One region of the Acidovorax sp. FW305-C-20-28 genome, then DNA from elsewhere that is predicted to be linked to it. Evidence: predicted binding sites of a transcription regulator. Region 1 holds the regulator's gene; each other region holds the start of a gene.
The links. The regulator sigma-54, encoded in region 1, starts transcription at its own class of promoters, with help from an activator protein. The targets are predictions, from matches to a motif close to TGGCANGNAANCTGCTTT.
Positions count from the first base shown of each region.

Region 2: AC3WOH_RS32860 (formate/nitrite transporter family protein) is a predicted target of sigma-54. The motif match lies at 3,723-3,740, and genes of this name have one in related genera.
Region 3: AC3WOH_RS02305 (pilin) is a predicted target of sigma-54. The motif match lies at 3,776-3,793, and genes of this name have one in related genera.

Region 1 is NZ_JBYSYM010000004.1:30,297-37,508, forward strand. It holds gene AC3WOH_RS06595 (SPOR domain-containing protein) at 1-294, shown strand, start outside; gene AC3WOH_RS06600 (thiol:disulfide interchange protein DsbA/DsbL) at 380-1,036, shown strand; gene lptA (lipopolysaccharide transport periplasmic protein LptA) at 1,147-1,794, shown strand; gene lptB (LPS export ABC transporter ATP-binding protein) at 1,806-2,573, shown strand; gene AC3WOH_RS06615 (RNA polymerase factor sigma-54) at 2,637-4,238, shown strand; gene AC3WOH_RS06620 (VOC family protein) at 4,239-4,616, opposite strand; gene AC3WOH_RS06625 (hypothetical protein) at 4,619-5,167, opposite strand; gene AC3WOH_RS06630 (glutaredoxin domain-containing protein) at 5,177-5,668, opposite strand; gene AC3WOH_RS06635 (acyl-CoA thioesterase) at 5,855-6,298, shown strand; gene AC3WOH_RS06640 (THUMP domain-containing class I SAM-dependent RNA methyltransferase) at 6,321-7,212, shown strand, end outside.
Region 2 is NZ_JBYSYM010000052.1:20,971-28,182, reverse strand. It holds gene nirB (nitrite reductase large subunit NirB) at 1-1,882, shown strand, start outside; gene nirD (nitrite reductase small subunit NirD) at 1,879-2,238, shown strand; gene AC3WOH_RS32865 (nitrate- and nitrite sensing domain-containing protein) at 2,302-3,618, shown strand; gene AC3WOH_RS32860 (formate/nitrite transporter family protein) at 3,946-4,758, shown strand; gene AC3WOH_RS32855 (bifunctional protein-serine/threonine kinase/phosphatase) at 4,769-6,502, shown strand; gene AC3WOH_RS32850 (Hsp20/alpha crystallin family protein) at 6,647-7,033, opposite strand; gene AC3WOH_RS32845 (branched-chain amino acid ABC transporter substrate-binding protein) at 7,129-7,212, shown strand, end outside.
Region 3 is NZ_JBYSYM010000001.1:488,318-495,529, reverse strand. It holds gene AC3WOH_RS02320 (M48 family metalloprotease) at 1-511, opposite strand, end outside; gene moaC (cyclic pyranopterin monophosphate synthase MoaC) at 608-1,135, shown strand; gene AC3WOH_RS02310 (hypothetical protein) at 1,252-3,078, shown strand; gene AC3WOH_RS02305 (pilin) at 3,211-3,744, opposite strand; gene AC3WOH_RS02300 (fused MFS/spermidine synthase) at 3,921-6,980, shown strand; gene AC3WOH_RS02295 (TfpX/TfpZ family type IV pilin accessory protein) at 7,037-7,212, opposite strand, start outside.

The DNA of each region.
Region 1 (7,212 bases):
CCGCTGGGCGACCTGGCAGCCGCCAAGGCCGCTGCGGCGCCGGGCAACAGCGCCGACCCCTTCGACTACTTCGTGCAGGCGGGGGCTTTCCGCACCCAGGCCGATGCCGACGCGCAGCGTGCCAAGCTGGCCATGCTGGGCTGGGAGGCCCGCGTGAGCGAGCGTGAGCAGAACGGCCGCACGGTGTTCCGTGTGCGCGTGGGGCCCTTCACCAAGCGTGACGACGCCGCCCAGCTCAAGGACAAGCTGGACACCACTGGCGTGGAATCCGCCCTGGTGCGGGTGCAGCGCTGACGGTGCAGGCGGGCCGCTGCCCGCCTGAACTTTTTCCAGGGGCGTGGCTCACACCCCCAACACCAGACCAAGGAGTGTCTTTTTCATGAAACGCCGCGAGTTTTCCCTGTCTGCCGCTTCCGCAGTGGCTGCATCCGCCCTGGCCCTGCCCGTGGCCACCCCCGCACTTGCGCAGGCGCGCCAGTTCAAGGAGGGCAAGGACTACCGCAAGCTCGACAAGCCGCTCACACCCGATGCACCGGCCGGCAAGGTCGATGTGATCGAATTCTTCTGGTACGCCTGCCCGCACTGCAACGCCTTCGAGCCCACGCTGGAAGCCTGGATCAAGGCCGCTCCCAAGGAGCTTTCCATCCGCCGCGTGCCCGTGGCCTTCAATGCCAGCTTTGTGCCGCTGCAAAAGCTGTACTACACGCTCGAAGGCATGGGCAAGGTCGGCGAACTGCATGCCCGGGTCTTCCGCGCCATCCACGTCGAGAAGGTCAAGCTCGCCAAGGACGAGGAGATCATGGCCTGGATCGCCACGCAGGGCGTGGACGTGGCCAAGTTCAAGGAAATCTACAGCTCGTTCACGGTCTCCAACCAGGTGCGCCGTGCTTCGCAGCTGCAGGACGCCTACGGCGTGGAAGGCGTGCCCTCGATGGGTGTGGCCGGCCGCTACTACACCGACGGCACGATGGCGGGCAGCATGTCCGTGGTGCTGCAGGTGGTGGATCAACTGGCGGGTGTGGCGCGCAAGGCCTGACCCTGGCCTGGCGGGACGACCTCCTGCTGCCGACCCAAGCCCGCACATGCGGGCTTTTTTCATGGGGTGTCGCCACGGGTGGCTACAATGATCTGCAAGATTCGTGCCCTATGAACTACCGCATCCTCCCGACCCTCCTCCTCGCGGCCCTGGCTGTCGTCCAGACCGCGGCCCATGCCGAAAAGGCCGACCGCAACAAGCCCATGAACATCGAGGCCGACGCACTGCGCCACGATGAGCTCAAGCAGACCAGCGTGTTCACTGGCCGGGTGGTCATGACCAAGGGCACCATCGTGTTGCGCGGTGCGCGGCTCGACGTGCGCCAGGACGCGGACGGCTACCAGTTCGGCGTGGTCACCGCCGAGCCGGGCAAGCGCGCCTTCTTCCGCCAGAAGCGCGACACCCTGCCAGGCGCGCCCGACGAGTTCATCGAAGGCGAGAGCGAGGTCATCGAATACGACGGCCGCGCCGACAATGTGAAGTTCATCACCCGTGCGGAACTGCGGCGCTTCCGCGAATCCACGCTGACCGATGAGATCACCGGCCAGGTCATCGTCTACAACAACCTGACCGACGTGTTCACCGTGGATGCCAAGCCACGCAGCAGCACCAATGCCGCGGGCGACGCGCCCGCACCCGGTGGCCGCGTGCGCGCCATCCTGTCGCCCAAGGAAACCCCGGCCGGTGCCGCGGCACCGGCCGCACCGGCCTCCGGCACCACCCTGCGCCCCAGCAGCACCCTCGGCGGCGCCAAGTGAGCGAGGCTGCCGTGAACACCGTCGCCGCGTCCCCGGCGGAAAGCCGGCTGGAGGTGCACCACCTCGAAAAATCCTATGGCAGCCGCAAGGTCGTCAAGGACGTTTCGCTGGTCGTGCAAAAGGGCGAGGTCGTCGGGCTGCTCGGCCCCAACGGCGCGGGCAAGACCACCTCGTTCTACATGATCGTGGGCCTGGTGCGCAGCGATGCCGGCGATATCCGCATCGACGGCCATTCGGTGGCCCACATGCCCATCCACCGGCGCTCGCGCCTGGGCCTGTCCTACCTGCCGCAGGAAGCCTCGATCTTTCGCAAGCTCACGGTCGAGGAAAACGTGCGCGCCGTGCTCGAGCTGCAGCGCGGCGAGGACGGCCAGCCCCTGGCGCGTGCCGTGATCGAGGAGCGCCTCACGGCCCTGCTGACCGAGCTGCGCGTGGAGCACCTGCGTGCCTCGCCCGCACTGGCCCTGTCGGGCGGCGAGCGCCGCCGCGTGGAGATCGCCCGTGCGCTGGCCACGCAGCCGCGCTTCATCCTGCTGGACGAGCCGTTTGCCGGCATCGACCCCATCGCGGTGATCGAGATCCAGCGCATCATCGGCTTCCTGAAGGCACGCGGCATCGGCGTGCTCATCACCGACCACAACGTGCGTGAGACGCTGGGCATCTGCGACCACGCCTTCATCATCAGCGACGGCCACGTGCTGGCCCAGGGAACCCCGTCCGAGATCGTCGACAACGCCGAAGTGCGCCGGGTCTACCTGGGTGAACACTTCCGCATGTAGCCCCACGATGGAACGGACGCCCTTTGCCCACCCGCCTTCGCTGCAGTCCCGGAAGGACGCGCGATGAAGCCCGGCCTGTCGCTGCGCGTATCGCAGCACCTGGCGCTCACGCCGCAGCTGCAGCAATCGATCCGGCTGCTGCAGCTGTCCACGCTGGAGCTGGGCCAGGAGGTCGAGCAGATGCTCGACGAAAATCCGTTCCTCGAACGCAATGCCGACGAGGCGCCGCGCGAGGAGTTCGGCGTGGACACGGCCGATGCGCCGGCCCAGCCCGATGAGTACAGCTCCGACGATGCGGTCTACTCCAACGCCCCGGGCAGCAGCACGCCGAGCGAGTCCGTGGCCGACACGCCCCAGGGCGATGGGGAACTGGGCAGCAGCGCCAGCGACGAGCCCGACTGGAGCGGGGATGGCACAGTGGATGTGTCCCCCAACGATGCCGAGTGGGGCGGCGATGCGCCGGCCCGCAACCGCAACGATGGCGAAGGCGACGAGGCCGATGCCACCGAGCTGGCCCGCTCGCACGAATCGCTGACCGCCTTTCTGCACCGCCAGGCCCTGTCGCTGCGCCTGTCCGAGGTGGACAGCGCCGCACTGCGCTTCCTGATCGAATCGCTCAACGACGATGGCTACCTCGAAGAGCCCCTGGAAGAGCTGGCCATCGCCCTGGCCGGCCCCGACGATCTGGAGCAGATCGAGGAACTGGTGCACCGCTTCACCGTGGCCCTGCGCCTGCTGCAGAGCTTGGAGCCCGTGGGCGTGGGCGCCCGCAACCTGGGCGAATGCCTCACGCTGCAGCTCTCGGCCCTGGCGGCCGACGAGGACAGCGATGCCGACCCCGACACCGTGCAGACCGCGCTGCGCGTGTGCCAGCAGCCGCTGGAGATGCTGGCACGCCGCGACATCCGCCGCCTGACCCAGCTGTGCGGCGACGGCGAGGAGCGCACACGCGCCGCCATGGCCCTGATCGCCCGGCTGGAGCCGCGCCCGGGCCGCAAGTTCGTCGATGTGGAGCGCAACATCATCGTGCCCGACGTCATCGTGCGCAAGGCCGGGCGCGCCAACGGCCGCGACGGCCAGCACAATTTCATCGTGGCGCTGAACCCCGACGTGATGCCGCGCCTGCGCGTGCACGACATCTACGCCGGCGCCCTGCGCGGCCACAAGGGCGGCGAGGGCCACCAGGCCATGCAGCAGCGGCTGCAGGAGGCGCGCTGGTTCATCAAGAACATCCAGCAGCGCTTTGACACCATCCTGCGCGTCTCGCGCGCCATCGTGGAGCGGCAAAAGAGCTTCTTCACCCATGGCGAGCTGGCCATGCGCCCGCTGGTGCTGCGCGACATTGCCGACGAGCTGGGCCTGCACGAGTCCACCATCAGCCGGGTGACCACGGCCAAGTACATGGCCACGCCCATCGGCACCTACGAGCTCAAGTACTTCTTCGGCTCGGGCCTGGGTACGGAGACGGGCGGCAATGCATCGAGCACGGCCGTGCGTGCGCTCATCAAGCAGTTCGTCGCGGCCGAAAGCCCGGCCAAGCCGCTGTCGGACAGCCAGATCGCCGAGATGCTCAAGGAGCAGGGTATCGAATGCGCACGCCGCACCGTGGCCAAGTACCGCGAAGCGCTCAAGATCGCACCCGCCAACCTGCGCAAAGCGCTCTGATCAGGGCAGGTTGCGGAAGGCGCGGCTGGAGATGCTGACGGCATTGCCGTCCGGGTCCTTGGCATTGGCGAAGGCATAGCCCTTGGCCTGGTGCGTGGGTCCGAACTCCAGCCCCTGCGCCAGCGCCTGGGCCTTGAAGGCCTCCACTTCCGGCACATGGAAGCACAGCTTGACCCCTGCCTGCCCGAGCTTCACGCTTTTGGCCGCCTGGTGGATGAGGATGCCAGCCCCGCCACCGGGGGCGTGCAGCTCGATCAAGCCCTCCACCACCACCTCGCCCGTGGTCTCGAACCCGAAGTGCGCGCGGTAGAAGGCGGCGCTGCGCTGCATGTCGCGTGCATAGACCATCACGGTGCCGAGGACGGCAGGCAGAGCCATGGTCAGGGCGCCTTCGTCGCCGGCGCACGCCGCAGCGAGCGCAGCAATTCCAGAGCCTGGGCCGTGGGCTCCTGCGGTGCGCCGTTGACCAGCACCGTGAAGGTCACGCGCAGCTCGTTCATGCCCAGCACCCCCTGGGTCAGGTGCTTGTAGCCATCGGGTTCGGGCGCGCGGTCGGTGGCCGAGAAGTAGTAGCCCGTCTTGCCCGGGGCGCCCAGGTCCTGGAGGGGCAGATCGCTTTCGACGGCCTTGGGTTTGGCCCGGGCAGCGCCCGCCTGCACCAGGGCCCGCAACTCCTCGGCCGTGGGAGCCTTGGGCGCACTGCCCACGGGCCAGATGGGCGTGATGAGCATCTGCAGCACCTTGGCGTCCGGGCCGCTGATGGCCACCGAGGGCGGCAACTCCGCATGCGGGCGGCGCACCTGGGCGCGCCAGGGTGCCGGCAGGTCCATCACCAGGTCGTCGCGGCCGGGCAGGGGCACGCGCAGTTCTTCGGCAAGCACGGGCAGGCACAGCGCAAAGGCCATGGAAACAAGGGTGGTACGGAACATGGGGTGTGTTTATTGGCGTTTGGCAAAGACGGCGTCGTAGGACTGGGTGCTGAAACCGTTCACCCGCTGGCCATTGGTGAGCAGCACCGGCACGCCGCGCGCACCGATCTGCGCGAAGGCGGCCTTGCCGGTCGGGGTGTCCACATCGAATTCGCGGTAGGCGATGCCCTTGCCGCCCAGGTAGGCCTTGGCCGCCTTGCAGTAGCCGCACCAGGTGGCCATGTAGAGAGTGACCTCGCCCCGTGGCTGGGCCGCGGCAGCCGGGGCCCCTGCGGAGGCCTGGCCGGGCGCGGCCGGCGGCAGCGGGTTGCCCGGCACCACGCTGATGGGCGGGGCTTCGAGCTTCATGGTCTTGTGCCCCGCACCGGACGCGGGCGGCTGGTCGCTGTAGACCACCTTGCCATTCGGGTCCACGGATTTGTAGAGCGTCTGGGCGTGTGCCGTGCCTGTGAGCGAGGCCACCACCAGGGCGAGGATCAGGCTGCAGCGCAGGGGGTGCATGGGGGCTCCGGGTAAAATCGGCATCCCGGGAGCATAAGAGACTTCTGCCGCCCCGCGGTCCGCTGGGGCCATGCCTCACCCGTATGGGGCACCCTTGCAGCCCCCGATACCCTTTGCCGGGCTTTTCCGCAGGGCGCCATGTCCCCGGTTCGCTGCCTTTTCCCGATCCTTCTGTTTTCCCGCGCCATGGCCCGCATCGTTTTCGACCTTCCCGCGCAGTTCGGTTTTGCCACCGAGCTGCAGATCTACATCAGCCACGTCAACCAGGGCGGGCACCTGGACAACGCGCAGCTGCTGAGCCTGGTGTCCGAGGCGCGCGTGCGCTTCTTCCAGTCGCTGGGCTACCCCGAGGCCGATGTGGGCGGCCTGTCCACCGTGGTGGGCGACATCGTGGCGCAGTACAAGTCCGAGGGCTTCCACGGCGAGACCATGCGCGTGGAGATGGCGCCGGCCGACCTCAACCGCTATGGCTTCGACCTGGTCTTTCGCATGACCGAGAAGACCTCGGGCCGCGAAGTGGCGCGCGGCAAGGTGGGCATCGTCTTCATCGGCCGCAGCGACCGCAAGGTGGCGCCCATCCCCGAATCCATCCGCCAGCTGCTGCTGGCGCGCGCCGCATCCCACGCATGAGCGTATCCTGTCGCCCAGTGCCATGAACCAACTCCAACTCTTTCTTCCCTGCGCCGCCGGTGTCGAGGGCTACCTCGCCGACGAGGTGCATGCCATCACCGGCCTCACGGGCCAGGACCTACTGGTCGGCCGCGGCGGTGTGCTGCTGCGCGCCTCGTGGCGCCACGCGCTGCTGCTCAACCTGCACAGCCGCCTCGCGCAGCGCGTGCTGGTGCAACTGGCGCACCGGCCCTACCGCTCCGAGAACGACCTCTACGGCATCGCCAGCGAGGTGGCCTGGGAGATCTGGTTCACCACGCGCCAGACCTTCAAGGTGGAGGTCACGGCCCAGCACAGCCCGCTGCAGAGCCTGAACTTCGCCGGCTTGCGCGTGAAGGACGCGGTGGCCGACCGCTTTCGCCACAAGACGGGCGTGCGGCCCGATGTGAACACCCAGTGGCCCGATGTGCGCATCCACCTGCACCTGACCACTGACGAGGCCACGGTCTACATCGATACCTCGGGCGAGCCGCTGTTCAAGCGCGGCTGGCGCGAGGACAAGGGCGACGCCCCGCTCAAGGAAACCCTGGCCGCAGCCATGATCGCCGCGAGCGGCTGGGACCCGCTGGGCGATGACCCCGTGCCCCTGTACGACCCCTGCTGCGGCAGCGGCACCATCGCCATCGAGGCAGCGCAGATCGCCTGCCGCATCCCGGCCGGCATGCTGCGCCGCTTTGCGTTCGAGAAACTCCTGCCTTTCCAGGGCCATGTGTGGTCGGCCATCCAGGCCGAGGCCGAGAGCGCCATCCGCCCCAGCCCCGTGCCCGTGTTCGGCAGCGACGTGGCCCACCGCATGGTCGACTTTGCCCAGCGCAATGCCGAGCGTGCCGGCGTGGCCGAAGCCCTGCAGCTGCGCGGCGGCGATGCGCTGCAGC
Region 2 (7,212 bases), on a different contig from region 1:
CCTGGAGACCGACATGATCGTGTTCTCCGCCGGCATCCGCCCGCGCGACGAGCTGGCGCGCCAGAGCCTGCTGGCCATCGGCCCGCGCGGCGGCGTGGCCATCGACAGCGCCTGCCGCACCAGTGACCACGATGTCTATGCCATCGGCGAATGTGCTTCGTGGAACGAGCAGACCTTCGGCCTGGTGGCCCCGGGCTACGACATGGCGCGCGTGGCCGCCCGCCACATCGCGGGCGAGACCGACGCGGCCTTCGTCGGCGCCGACATGAGCACCAAGCTCAAGCTCATGGGCGTGGATGTGGCCAGCATCGGCGACGCCCATGGCAAGACCCCGCACAGCCGCACCTGCCAGTACGTGGACGAGCGCCGCCAGGTCTACAAGAAGATCGTCATCAGCGAAGACGGCAAGCAGCTGCTGGGCGCCGTGCTGATCGGTGACGCCACCGAATACGGCACGCTGCTGCAGATGGCGCTCAACGGCATCACCCTGCCCGAAGACCCCGAGTTCCTGATTTTCCCCTCGAGCGACGGCAAGGCCAAGCCCGGCCTGGGCGTGGACGCCCTGCCCGACACCGCGCAGATCTGCTCGTGCAACAACGTCACCAAGGGCGGCATCTGCGCCGCTGTAGGCGAGGGCGCCTGCACCATCGCCGAGATGAAGGCCTGCACCAAGGCCGGCGCCACCTGCGGCGGCTGCGTGCCCCTGGTCACCCAGGTCATGAAGGCCGAGATGGCGCGCCTCGGCATGGCCGTGAACAACCACATCTGCGAGCACTTCGCCTACTCGCGCCAGGAGATCTACCACCTGGTGCGCGTGGGCCAGATCAAGAGCTTCGAGGACCTGCTGGCAAAGCACGGCAAGGGCATGGGCTGCGACATCTGCAAGCCCGTGGCGGCCAGCGTGTTCGCCTCGTGCTGGAACGAGTTCGTGCTCAAGAAGGAACTGGCGGGCCTGCAGGACAGCAACGACTACTACCTGGGCAACATCCAGAAGGACGGCACCTACTCGGTGGTGCCGCGCATGCCCGGTGGCGAGGTCACGCCCGACGGCCTGATCGCCGTGGGCCAGGTGGCCAAGAAGTACGGCCTGTACACCAAGGTCACGGGCGGCGCGCGGGTGGACATGTTCGGTGCGCGCCTGGAGCAACTGCCGCTGATCTGGGAAGAGCTCATCACCGCCGGCTTCGAGTCCGGCCACGCGTACGGCAAGTCGCTGCGCACGGTCAAGAGCTGCGTGGGCTCAACCTGGTGCCGCTACGGCGTGGGCGACAGCGTGGGCCTGGCCGTGGAGCTGGAGAACCGCTACAAGGGCCTGCGTGCTCCGCACAAGATCAAGTTCGGTGTTTCGGGCTGCACGCGCGAATGCGCCGAGGCCCAGGGCAAGGACATTGGTGTCATCGCCACCGAGAAGGGCTGGAACCTCTACATCTGCGGCAACGGCGGCATGAAGCCGCGCCACGCAGAGCTGTTCGCGTCGGACCTGTCCAAGGAAGACCTGGTGCGCATGATCGACCGGGTGCTGATGTTCTACGTGCGCACGGCCGACCGGCTGCAGCGCACCAGCACCTGGCGCGAAAACCTCGAAGGCGGCCTCGACTACCTCAAGGATGTTCTGCAAAAGGACAGCCTGGGCCTGTGCGCCGAGCTCGAAGCCCAGATGCAGCATGTGGTGGCCACCTACCAGTGCGAATGGAAGACCGCCGTGACCGACCCCGAGACGCGCAAGCGCTTCCGCTCGTTCGTGAACAGCGACAAGGCCGATGAGAACGTGCTCTTCGTCGAGGAGCGTGGACAGATCCGCCCGGCGCGCGCAGAGGAGCGTGGAGCTGGCTCCGCCAAGGTCATCCCCATCCATCAAGCCGCCCGAGAGGACATGACATGAGCGCACTCCCCATGAACAGCAGCACCGACTCCCTCGCCTGGACCGACATCTGTGCGGTCGATGACATCCTGCCCAGCACCGGCGTCTGCGCGCTGGTGGCCGACCGCCATGTGGCGGTGTTCCGCACGCGCGGCGACGAGTTCTTCGCCATCGACAACGTGGACCCCAAGTCCGGTGCCAGCGTGCTCTCGCGCGGGCTCATCGGCAACCTGGGTGAACGCGTCGTGGTGGCCTCGCCGCTGTACAAGAACCATTTCGACCTGCGCACCGGCGAATGCCTGGAGGCGCCCGAGCATTCGGTGCAGGCGCACGGCGTGCGCGCCGAGGGCGGGCGCATCCGCGTGGCCCTGGCCTGAATGCGGTGGCACGCGTCCCGGCGGGGTTAGCATCGGGTTCCTGTTCGAATCGTGGAGAACTTGATGCCTGAGCTGGCTGCTGCACCCCTGTCCGTTTCCAGCCTCGTGCTGCGCTCGCGCCAGCTCGAGATCGATGCGGTGCGCCACCTTGCCAGCCGGGCGGCGCTGGTGGACGTGGTGGGCCAGTTGATCGAAGGCCTGCAGCGTGAGCGCGGTGCCTCGGGCGTCTACCTGGCGTCCAAGGGGCAGCGCTTTGCCGATCTGCGTGGCCGCGTCGTGCAGGAGGTCGTGGCGCTGGAGGGCCAGCTGCGCGCCGAATTCGCCCTGCATGTCGAGCCTGCGCAGGGGGCCACGGCCAAGGCCTTGTCCTTGATGGCCTGGGCGCTGCTGGGGCTCGATTCGCTGCCCGCCCTGCGCAGCCAGATCGACAAGCAGGCCATGACGGCCCACGACTCCATCGCGGCGTTCAGCCACCTGATCGCGGGGCTGATCGAACTGGTCTTCCACGTGGCCGATGCCGCCGGCCTGCCCAGCGTCTCGCGCCAGCTGGTGGCCCTGGTGCACCTGGTGCAGGCGCAGGAAGAGGCGGGCCAGGAGCGGGCCATGGGCGCGCTGCTCTTCGCCTCGGGCCAGGGCAGCGAGGCGCACCAGCAGCGCGTGCTGCACCTGATCGACGCACAGGAGCGCAGTCTGGCCGCGTTCGCCGAGTTTGCCGATCCGGCCCTGCGTGCCCGCTGGGAGCAGCTGCAACTGGCCCCGGGCACCGCACAGCTGGAGCGCCTGCGGCGCACCCTGGGCGTAGCACGGCCCGGTGCCGCTCTGGACAGCAACCAGAGCGATACCTGGTTCGATGTGTGCACCCAGCGCATCACCACGCTGTGGCAGCTGCAGGTGGACCTGGTGCAGCGCCTGCGCGAGGACTGCACTGCGCTCATCGTGCAGGCCCAGCAGGACCTGCAGGACTCCACGGGCCTGCTGCGCGGCCTGCGCGACAACCCGCCCCAACGCACGCACGCGGTGGACCGCTTCTTCGACATCGCCATCGCACCAGCGGCGGTGCAGTCGCCCGCTGCAAGTACGCAAGGGGGCGAATCGGCGTCATCGCTGCTGGAGCTGCTGCGGGCCCAGTCGGCTCGCATGGCCAGCATGGAGACCGAGCTGGAAACGGCCCGGCGCACGCTCAACGAGCGCAAGGTGATCGAGCGCGCCAAGGGCGTGCTGATGGCCCGCCTGGGCATGAACGAGGAGGTCGCCTTCCGCGTGCTGCAAAAGACCTCCATGGACCAGAACCGCCGCCTGCTCGACGTGGCCGAGGCCACGCTGTCGCTGCCGGACCTGGCGTTTGGCCACCCCGACCGCAAGGGCGACAAGCCGGTCTGATCCAGGCTGGTGCCCGGCGTGCACTGATCTGAGGCCCGCGCCCGCGATGCCCGCGCAAAGCGCACGGTTTCCGGGCATTTTCCGGGCGTGGAATACCCTGGAGAGGGTACGGAAATTGCAAGGGTTTGGCGGACGGGGGCTGACGATGGCCTGCCCGTCACCCGCCTGCGGCATGCCGCAGGCCCGGGAATCGCGCTTCCGAGGATAACGGCGTCCCTTGCATCTCCCCTTCACCGGGGGTGCTGCGGACGCCGTTTTCCTTTTGCGCGCTGCCCCGGTGAGCCAACTGGGGGCGCAGTTCCGTTCTACCGCCCCAAGGAAAGTCAAATGGCCTACCTCGCCCCCACCGAGTTCGTGACCAAGATGGTCGATTCCGGTGAATCCAAGCTCCTGATGTCCACCCGCGACACGCTGATCCGCTCCTTCATGGCCGGCGCCATGCTGGCGTTGGGCGCCGCCTTCGCCGTCACCATCACGGTCAACACCGGCAATGCGCTGCTGGGCGCACTGCTCTTTCCGGGCTGCTTCATCCTGCTGTACCTGCTGGGTTATGACCTGCTGACCGGTGTGTTCACGCTGGCCCCGCTGGCCGTGCTCGACAAGCGCCCGGGTGCCACCTGGGCTGGCGTCTTTCGCAACTGGGCGCTGGTGTTCTGCGGCAACTTTGCCGGCGCCTTCATGGTGGCGGTGTTCATGGCCATCATCTTCACCTTCGGATTCAGCGAGGCGCCCAACGCCGTTGGCGTGAAGATCGGCCACATCGGCGAGGGCCGCACGGTGGGTTACTCCGCACACGGAGCCGCCGGCATGCTGACCCTGTTCATCCGCGGCGTGATGTGCAACTGGATGGTGTCCACCGGCGTGGTGGCGGCCATGATGTCGACCTCGGTGTCGGGCAAGGCCATCGGCATGTGGATTCCCATCGCCCTGTTCTTCTACATGGGCTTCGAGCACAGCATCGTCAACATGTTCCTGTTCCCCTCGGGCCTGCTGCTGGGTGGCAACTTCACGGTCATGGACTACCTGGTCTGGAATGAAATTCCCACCGTGATCGGCAACCTGGTGGGCGGCCTGACCTTTGTGGGCGCGATGCTGTATTCCACGCACTACAAGACCGCGCCCAAGCGCAAGATTGCCTGAGCCTGTAACCATGCACGCCTTGGGCGTCACGCTCGGCCAGCATTCGGAGGCCGGGGACAAGGGCAGCAACCAGGACTTCCACGGCGCCATGCTGCCCACCGGGCCGCAACGCGCCACCAAGGGCATCGCGCTGGCGCTGGCCGACGGCATCGGCTCCAGCGCGGTGAGCCAGGAGGCCAGCGCCGCCGCGGTGCGGGGCTTCCTGGACGACTACTACGCCACCTCCGAGGCCTGGTCGGTGCGCCGCTCGGCCCAGCGCGTGCTGGGGGCCACCAATGCCTGGCTGCATGCGCAGACCATGCGCAGCCATGCGCGCTTCGACAAGGACCGCGGCTACGTCACCACCTTCAGTGCCCTGATCCTCAAGGGGCGCGAGGTGCACCTGCTGCACGTGGGCGATGCGCGCATCTACCGCGTGCATGCCGCCGCGCTGGAGCAGTTGACCGAGGACCACCGTGTGCACCTGTCTTCGGTCGAGTCCTTCCTGGGCCGGGCCCTGGGCATGGGCCCCAATGTGGAGATCGACTACCGCAGCCTGCCGGCCGAAGTGGGCGACCTCTACCTGCTGGCCACCGATGGTGCCTACCCGCATCTGGATGCGGCCGCCGTGCACCAGGCCATTGCCGAATGTGCCGGTGACTTCGATGGCGCCGCCCAGGCCTTGGCCGCCACCGCACGCACGCGCGGCGCTACCGACGACATGACGGTGCAACTGCTGCGCATTGACACCCTGCCCGAAGCGCGTGCCGGTGCGCTCCCGGGGCCGCACGCAGGGCTGGCCCTGCCGCCGCCCCTGGTGCCGCGCATGGCCTTCGAGGGCTACACCATCGTGCGCGAACTGCACGCCAGCGCGCGCAGCCAGGTGCATCTGGCCGTGGACGATGCCACGGGCCAGCAGCTGGCGATCAAGACGCCCTCGGTGGACATGGCGGGCGAGGCGGGCCACCTCGACCGCCTTTTGCTCGAGGAATGGGTGGCGCGGCGTGTCCACAGCCCGCATGTGCTGCGCGCCGCGGCGGATGAGCGGCCGCGCCGGCATGCCTATGTGGCGATGGAGTATGTGGACGGGCAGACGCTGGCGCAGTGGATGACCGACCACCCGCTGCCGGACCTGGACGCCGTGCGCAGCCTCGTCGCCCAGATCGGCAAGGGGCTGCAGGCCTTGCACGCGCGCGAGATGCTGCACCAGGACCTGCGGCCCGAGAACCTGCTGATCGACCGCAGCGGCACGGTCAAGCTCATCGACTTCGGCTCGGTGCATGTGGCGGGACTGGCCGAGGGCACGGCGGCAGCGCGGGCCGATGCCATCGAGGGCACGCTGCAGTACACGGCGCCGGAGTACTTCGTTGGCGGCGAGGGGGATGCACGCTCGGACCTGTTCGCGCTGGCCGTGCTCACCTACCAGATGCTCACCGGCCAATTGCCCTACGGCCTGCAGGTGGCGCGCCTGCGCTCACCGGCCCAGTTGAAAGCGCTGCGCTATGTGCCTGTGCGCCATCTGAGGCCCGAGCTGCCGGCCTGGCTCGATGGGGTGCTGCACAAGGCCTTGCAGCCTGAGGCGGCTAAACGCCAGGAGGCGGTCTCGGAATTCCTGCACGATCTGCAGTCGCCAGGCGCACAATTCCAGCGCCTGCGTGCACCGCCGCTGGTGGAGCGCAATCCGGTGCGGTTCTGGCAGGCGGTGTCGGGCCTGCTGGGGCTGGCGCTGCTGGTGCTGTTGGGAATCCGCGCTTACGGAAATTGAATGTGAACCCTTGCGGTTCGGCGTGTGAGAAAACGGGGGCATGCAAAGCCCTGGTGGGATAAGGCCTTTGCCAGGCAGGGGCAAAAGGCACGCACGGGGTGGAGCACGGCCGCCAGGCCGCACTCCACTGCGCCGTGTAGGGACTTACTGGATGCTCAGCGAGGTGGCCTTGCTCACGGGTTCCACGCGCACCAGGGTGAGCGTGAGCACGCCGTTTTCGAGCTTGGCGCTGCTGGCCGCGGCATCGATGTCGGTGGCCAGCTCCCAGGCGCGCTGCACCTGGCGGGGCGCGCCTTCCACGCTGGACAGGCGCACCACATTGCCTTCGATGGCGATCTGCAGCTGCTCACGGGTGAGGCCGGGCACATCCAGCTGCAAGGTGGTGGCCTTGTCGTCCTGGGTGACGGTCACGCCGGCAGAGCGGGCCGGGGCGGCATTGGCAAAGCTGCCGAGCAGGAAGCGCTGCAGTGCCAGGTCGGCAGAGCGGGGGGCGTTGAAGGCGGAACGGCGGGCGACGGGGGCGAAGATCATGAAAAGGACTCCTATACACTGCGCGGCTCTCGACGTGGTCGCCGCATGGACAGAACTTGTGTACGGCCACAAAGGTTTTCAAGGGGAAAAAGAGCATGAATAAATTGCGGCTCGCGGGCTTGAAATCAGGCGCTGCGGCATTACGTCATTCGGCTTTGGCCGTCGCCGCCACGCTGGCC
Region 3 (7,212 bases), on a different contig from region 1:
TCAGCCGTGAAATGTGGCGCTGCGTGACATGGCTTAGCTCGTGCGCGAGCACCGAAGCCAGCTCGTCGCGCGAGCTCACCACACCGATGAGGCCCAGGTGCACGCCCAGGTAGCCCCCCGGCAATGCAAAGGCGTTCACCGTGCGATCGCGCCCGAGCAGGATCTCCCAGGCAAAGCGCTCGTCGAGTTCCGGCGACAGTTCACCGCGCTTGCGCGCCGCGTCCATCAGCGGCAGCCACAGGCCCTGGACATACTCGGACAGCACGGCATCGTCGATGTAGTCCGGGTCGCGGTAGAGCTCGCGGATGATGCGGTCCCCCAGGCGCCGCTCGCCGCTGGTGGTGAGTTCGCTGCCATCGCCCAGCGTGGGCAGTTGCGCATGGGCCATGCGCACCGGAAGAACGACCGCCGCGCTGCAGGCCAAGGCAAGCACCAGGGGTGCCAGCGCCGCACGCACTCGCGCCCGCTCGTTGTTGTCAGGGAAGGCCGCCTTGCTTGGGAATTTCCGCATGGACCGTATGATGCCCTGACACTCCAGTGTTTCCCTGGGGATTCAACTGGTTACCAAGAAATTGCCAGCACAGGCGCCCCAAGCAACGAGCTCCCCATGTCCAACCCCGACCAACCCACCACGCCAACACTTACCCATTTCGACGCCCAGGGCCAGGCCCACATGGTGGACGTGGGCGCCAAACCTGCCACCCACCGCATTGCGGTGGCCACCGGCCGCATCGAGATGCAGCCTGCGACGCTGGCCATCATCGAGGCCGGCACCGCGAAGAAGGGCGATGTGCTGGGCATTGCGCGCATCGCCGGTATCCAGGCTGCGAAGAAGACCAGCGACCTGATCCCGCTGTGCCATCCGCTGGCGCTGACGCGGGTCGCGGTCGAATTCGAGGTGGCCGGTGTGCAATACCCTGGCGCAGTCGGCATTGCATGCACGGCCACGGTGGAGACTTTCGGCCAGACCGGGGTCGAGATGGAAGCACTGGCGGCCGTCCAAATCGCCTTGCTGACGATTTATGACATGTGCAAGGCGGTGGATCGGGGGATGGTGGTGGAGGGGGTTCAAGTGGTGGTCAAGCGAGGCGGCAAATCGTGGGGCCACCAGGCAGAAGGGACCACGCCTGCATAACCCCTCGCTCTCACAGACTACATACAATAGTTTTTCTGCAATGCTGTCGTGATCGAAGCGTGCGCCGCGCGCTTTCACTTGTGCCAGGCGATTTTGACAATTTTCTCAAGCTGTCTATGAAGCGCCACTGGCTATATCGGAGTGATTTTCTTGCGCTGACCTTGTTGGCACTGCTGGTCGCGATTCTTCACCACAGTGCACTGAATGGGTCTTGGCGTTGGGACGACGGGATGCACCTGCTGCATGCGACCCAGTACTCGTGGAGCAGCGTATTTCTTGATCCCGAGGTTTTGCGGTCGGTGTCTGGCAACCAGTTCACACCCTGGAACCTTTTCCTGTACTACGTCAACAATGGGCTTTTTGCGGCCAACGCAAGGCTCTACTACGCCCACCATCTCACGTCACTGTGGGCCTCAGCTGCGGGGCTGTACCTGCTCTTGCGGCAGTGGCTACCAGCGCATCGAGCCTGGATGGCACCAGCGTTGCTGCTCACGGGCGTTCCTACGTTTCAGATGGCCCAGCAGTTGATGGTGGGGCACTACATCGATGGCCTGCTATTCGTCAGCATTGGATTGACGCTGCAAGTTCGCGCCGTGAAGGTGTGGGAAACCTCCCATCGCACTGCTCTGGGCTTAAGCCTCGCGGGCGCTTTGCTATATGGGCTGGCATGCCTTTGCAAGGAAATCTACGTCCCGTGGATACTGATGTGGCTTGTCTTGCCATGGGTGCTGGGGCCACCACTGCGGAGGGTGTTTGTGTATGCCATCCCTGCACTGTTGGTGGCATTGGCTTACACCTTGGCACGCATCCAGCTTTTTGGCGGCACTGGCGGCTACTACGGAGGAGGCACCAGCAGTTGGGAGATATCTCATATTCTGCAAAGTTTGGCCTCTATCCCCAGCGCATTGTTTGGGGAGGGCATGCGCAGTGCAATACCTCTCGCACTCGCCCTTCTGGCGTTACTTGCTGGAGGACGGTACCAACGTTCCTGGGCGCTGGTAAGTGCTTCAGCGTTCGTCGTTACGCTGGTGCCACTGGTGTTTCTGGCAGGCAGCAGTCCTCCGTGGGAGTTGCATGCACGTTATCTCTGGGCACCATGGCTACTCTTCTGTCTGGTCTGGGCCATACCCTGGAACGGGGCGCTTCAACGGATTCAGTGGTTTTCCTGCCTGCTGTTCGCAATTTTTGCGGTTTGGCAAGTCGCCGTTTTGCGCCCGGCAGATCAGCAGCGCGAAGCACTGTTCGATGCCCACTCCCGGATGGTTCTCGAACACCCTTCTAGGGTATCGCATTGGGTTCCCGCAGAATTCAACGGCCCCGGATATGTGGCCTTTGTCGCCTACGCGACCCACGAGGCTCTGCGCCGCAACGGCCATGCCGCCGGCATCCCACCCAAGCTCTTGCGTACCGACCCGGGCCCGTCCAATGCACAAGAGGCTGTACAAGTGTGGGACGCTGAATGCAGCTGCTTTAGGTCATTCCTGTCACTGACACCCGACAAGCGCCATGCCATTCTCGCCAGGCAACAGGCCGAGAAGGGCCTGTTGTTGCCCGGTATTCACCCACTGGCTGATGCCTACCAAGGGCCTGCACCCGAGATCCGTGTGGAGGGCAGACATCTGCGCGTTTCCGGGACATCGCGCTCCGAAGGACCTGGCCATCTCCTAATGCTGGCCGGGTGGGCACCATCCAAACTGGTGGCATCCACCGTAACGACACAAGCTCCTTCTGCCGATGCCCCAGTCGACACCATGAAGTTTGAACTCCTGCTTGAGTCCGAAGATTCTGCAACAGCACACCAGACCCGAGAGCGCCTGTGTGTGTTGATGCAGAGCCAATCCCACCCCTACATTTATGTTGCACTAGGCGCAGCAGCCCCTTCAACCGCATGCCGCAAATTGCTCACACCATGGGCACTCAGGCAATCGCTTCCAAGCGATTGAAATGATCGTGCACTGCCTGCCCATGGCACAGCGCCATCGCCTTGTTCTGCTAGCCTGTGGTCAGGCTACCGGGCGCATTTGCACGATCACACAAAATCTGAGGTCAAGGGTTTTTGCCTAAGATCACATCCATCAACGGCATTCTGCAGGCGCATACTGCGCGGGCAAAGTACCCGGGCTACGATTGGTCAAACCGCGCGCAGCAGCATTGAGCGTCGTTGTGCTTGCACATGCCCAGTCCACAGCACCTGCAGATGTGGCTACCGGAGTGACGTTTTGTATGTTGGCCGAAAGCACTATCGTCAAGCCGTCCAAGGCCGTAGGAATGCCATTTCCCGCATTCGCAGCCACAGTCAGAACGATGGGCCAGGGGGTTGCCGCACCAGTGATCTGAATGTCTTTCAGGTACTTGCTGGTCTTCTGCGCAAGAGGGATGGCGTTGTAAGTGGCAGCCGCCGCATCCAGGCCCGCAATTCCACTGGCACTGAACGCCTCCGTCAAGAGTTCTTTGACCGGCGTTGCGGCAATCATGGCCTCCACAATCTTCGCCCTTACGGTGTATGTCTGGTACGCCGGAATAGCCACTGCCGCTAAGATCCCAATGATCGCAACCACTATCATGAGTTCGATCAAGGTGAAGCCACGTGCCTGGTTTTGACTCTGCATATGCGTACCTAAGATCATGAGTTGGGCGTGAAAAGCAAAAAATGTTCCCAGCCCGCGCTGGCTGCGTGAGTGCATCATGCAGACGTTAGCGACGCTTCCTATTTCTGGGTGAGCATTGTTCTTGCATCCAGGCTTAGTTCATCTCTATCCAAGTACAACTTCGGAGCTTTCAATCAATGGACTCCCCCTTCCGCGGCACTAGGCCCGGCCTGCTAGCTATTTTTGTCATTTCCGGCTTTGCCGGGCTGATTTACCAGTCAATTTGGTCACACTATCTAGGCCTCTTCCTGGGCCACGCGGCTTATGCCCAGGCTTTGGTACTCGCGATATTCATGGGCGGCATGGCCGCGGGGGCTGCCTGGATTGCCCGGGCAGGGCAACGCTGGCGCAATTTGATTCGAGGCTACGCCGTCATTGAGGCCATCATTGGCGTCCTCGGGCTGCTTTTTCATTGGATTTTCACGGGCGTGGCTGGCTTCAGCTATGACACGCTGATTCCAGCCCTGGGCACCCCTTTCGCGGTGGACATTGCGCGCTGGGGCATTGCAGCACTGCTGATCTTGCCGCAGACCATTTTGCTGGGAATGACCTTTCCGCTCATGAGCGGCGGCTTGATCAGGCGCTACCCCAGCAGTGCAGGCAATCTGCTGGGCGGGCTTTATTTCACCAACAGCATCGGCGCAGCAGTCGGTGCGCTGGCTGCGGTTTTCGTGCTTCTGCCCTGGGTTGGTCTTCCCGGCGCAATGACCACTGCGGGTATTTTGAACTTTGCCGTTGCGGCACTCGCATGGTGGCTGGCCCGGGAACCCGAGCCGGAGGCCCCAGCTGTGGATGCGGCCTCAAAAGGCCCAGAGCAATCTTTGAGCAAAAATCCCTTGCTGCGAACGGTGCTGTTTGGCACCGCATTGTCCGGCGCCGCGTCTTTTGCCTACGAAATCATCTGGATTCGCATGCTCAGCATGGCCGTCGGCAGCACCATGCATGCATTCGAATTGATGCTGGCCTCCTTCATCGCAGGCATTGCATTGGGTGGGCTTTGGGTGCGCAAGCACGCGGACGGGACCGAATCGCCGTTGCGCTTGGTGGGCTGGATGCAGATCCTCATGGGCATCGCAGCGCTCGCCTCCCTGGCTGTCTACGCAAACGCCTTTGCCTGGGTGGGTTGGCTCATGCAGGCCCTTGCCAAGACCGATGGGGGCTACGCACTGTTCAATCTAGGCACGGCCACCATCGCGATTGCCATCATGCTCCCCGCCGCATTCTTTGCCGGCACCACCCTCCCGCTTTTCACGGTGACGCTGCTGCGTGCAGGGCAAGGCGAGCGCTCTATTGGTCGCGTGTACGCGTGGAATACCCTTGGCTCCATCATCGGGGTATTTGCCGCCATTCACTTCTTGATTCCCGGTCTGGGACTGAAACTAGCCCTGTGCATCGCTGCCCTGGTGGACATCGGTATCGGCTTGTTCCTGCTGCGCAGCCAAGCACAAGACAGGCGCTCCATGTTGCGCTTTGGCTTGGCCGCCGGACTCGCCGCCATCACGCTCATGTTTGCCGTACGCGTGCCGTTCGACCCCATGACCATGGCATCGGGTGTATTCCGCCACGGCCGCACGAGCCTCCAGGCTGGTGACCGTGTGCTGTATTACAAAGACGGGAAAACCACAAGCGTGGCCTCCGTGCTTTCAAAGAGCGGCAGCGTGCATATCTCGACCAATGGAAAGCCGGATGCGGCCATTCAAATGACAGAGAGCGCTCCTGCCAGCGACGATGAGCCCACCATGGTCATGGCAGGAGCCTTGCCCTTGGCAATGCTGGACGCGCCCAAGCAGGTGGGCGTCATTGGATTCGGCTCGGGACTGACCACCCACACGCTGCTGGGTGATCCCCGCTTGGAACGGGTGGACACCATCGAAATCGAACCAGCCATGATCGAAGGCGCCAAGGCCTTCGGTCCACGCGTGGAACGGGCCTATACCGACCCACGCTCCCACATCGTCATTGACGATGCGAAGTCGTACTTTTCCGGCCAGAAGAACAAGTACGACATCATCGTTTCCGAGCCTTCCAACCCCTGGATCAGTGGTGTGGGCGCGCTCTTTTCCAAAGAGTTCTACCAATTTGTTCCGCGCCATTTGACGGACAACGGCTTGTTCGTGCAATGGGTGCAGCTTTATGAGATCGACGACCGCCTGGTCGCCTCCATCCTTGCGGGCCTCACCACCTCCTCTTTCAGCGACTACGGCGCCTGGCTTGCCAACAGCACCGATCTGCTGATCATTGCCTCCAAGAACGGGCCATTGCCGCCACTGGATGCGCAACGAATTCTTGCCTCACCGCAATTGAAGTCGGAACTGGCACGATTGAAACTGGACAGTACACAGCGCCTGGCGTTCCGCAAGGTAGCCAACGCCGATCTGTTGCGCGGCATGGCCCGGTACTACGCCGGACTGCCGGTCAATTCCGACTTTTATCCGGTGTTGAGCCTCCACGCTCCCAAGGCGCGGTTCATGAACTCAGCAGCCGATGGCACCTTGACCCTGCCTTTTCATTTGCCACAACTATTGGAAACCTTGGGTGTGCGCCCCCCCATGCCGGCAGACGTGCCGCCCTCGCCGCTGGATCACTTCATTGCAGACGTCTACACCTTGCGAGCTCGGGCTCTGGCCGCCGCCATGCGCAACCAAACCATCAAGGAAGAAACCGATGGGCGGCTGAATGACAAGGCCACCTTGCCCGCTCTGCAAATCAAAGCCCTGGTATCGGAATGCGCCGCTCCCTGGAGTGCTCAGCGCTCATCCTCCTTTTCCTTGCGCTTGCGTGAGTTGTCTGAGCTGACCATAGGGCACCTGACCACGAACGAACTGCAGGGTGTCTTCATCCAGCCTGCATGGGCTCAGTGCACCAGCATGCCCACGGAATTCCGCCCCGTCTTCGCGTTGCTCGATGCCCATGCGCGGCGTGACTATGCCGCCATGGAAAAGCTTGGCCGGCAATGGCTGGACAACCCCCCCCAAATTGCGGCCTTGCGCACGGACTTCGACCCACTGGCATTGAACGCCCTGCTGTACAGCTTGGCCCATGAGAACCGCTGGAGCGAGTTGCTTCAAGCGGCCAAAGCCTATGGCCCGAAAGTCAAGCTGGACGCCAACCAGACAACGGGGCTTGGACTGTTGGTGGCCGTGGCTGAAAACCACTCTGCAACTCCCGTGGGCACGGCAGCAGCTGCCGTGCGCTGAGGCCACAGGCGCCCCCGGGCACCCAAGCGATGCAAGGGTGCGACATGGGGTGGTGGTCAGGACCCGAAGCCATCTGCATGGACATGGCCGCGGATGCGCGCGGTCACGGGGTCTACCAGCACCACCCAGTCCATCGCTTGGCGGCTGACCAAGGGCAACCAGCGAAGCGCGTTGGGGCTGCTTGTTTCACCGGGCTGCGCCTCCCGAGCAGCCTGTGCCGCGGCAGTTTGTA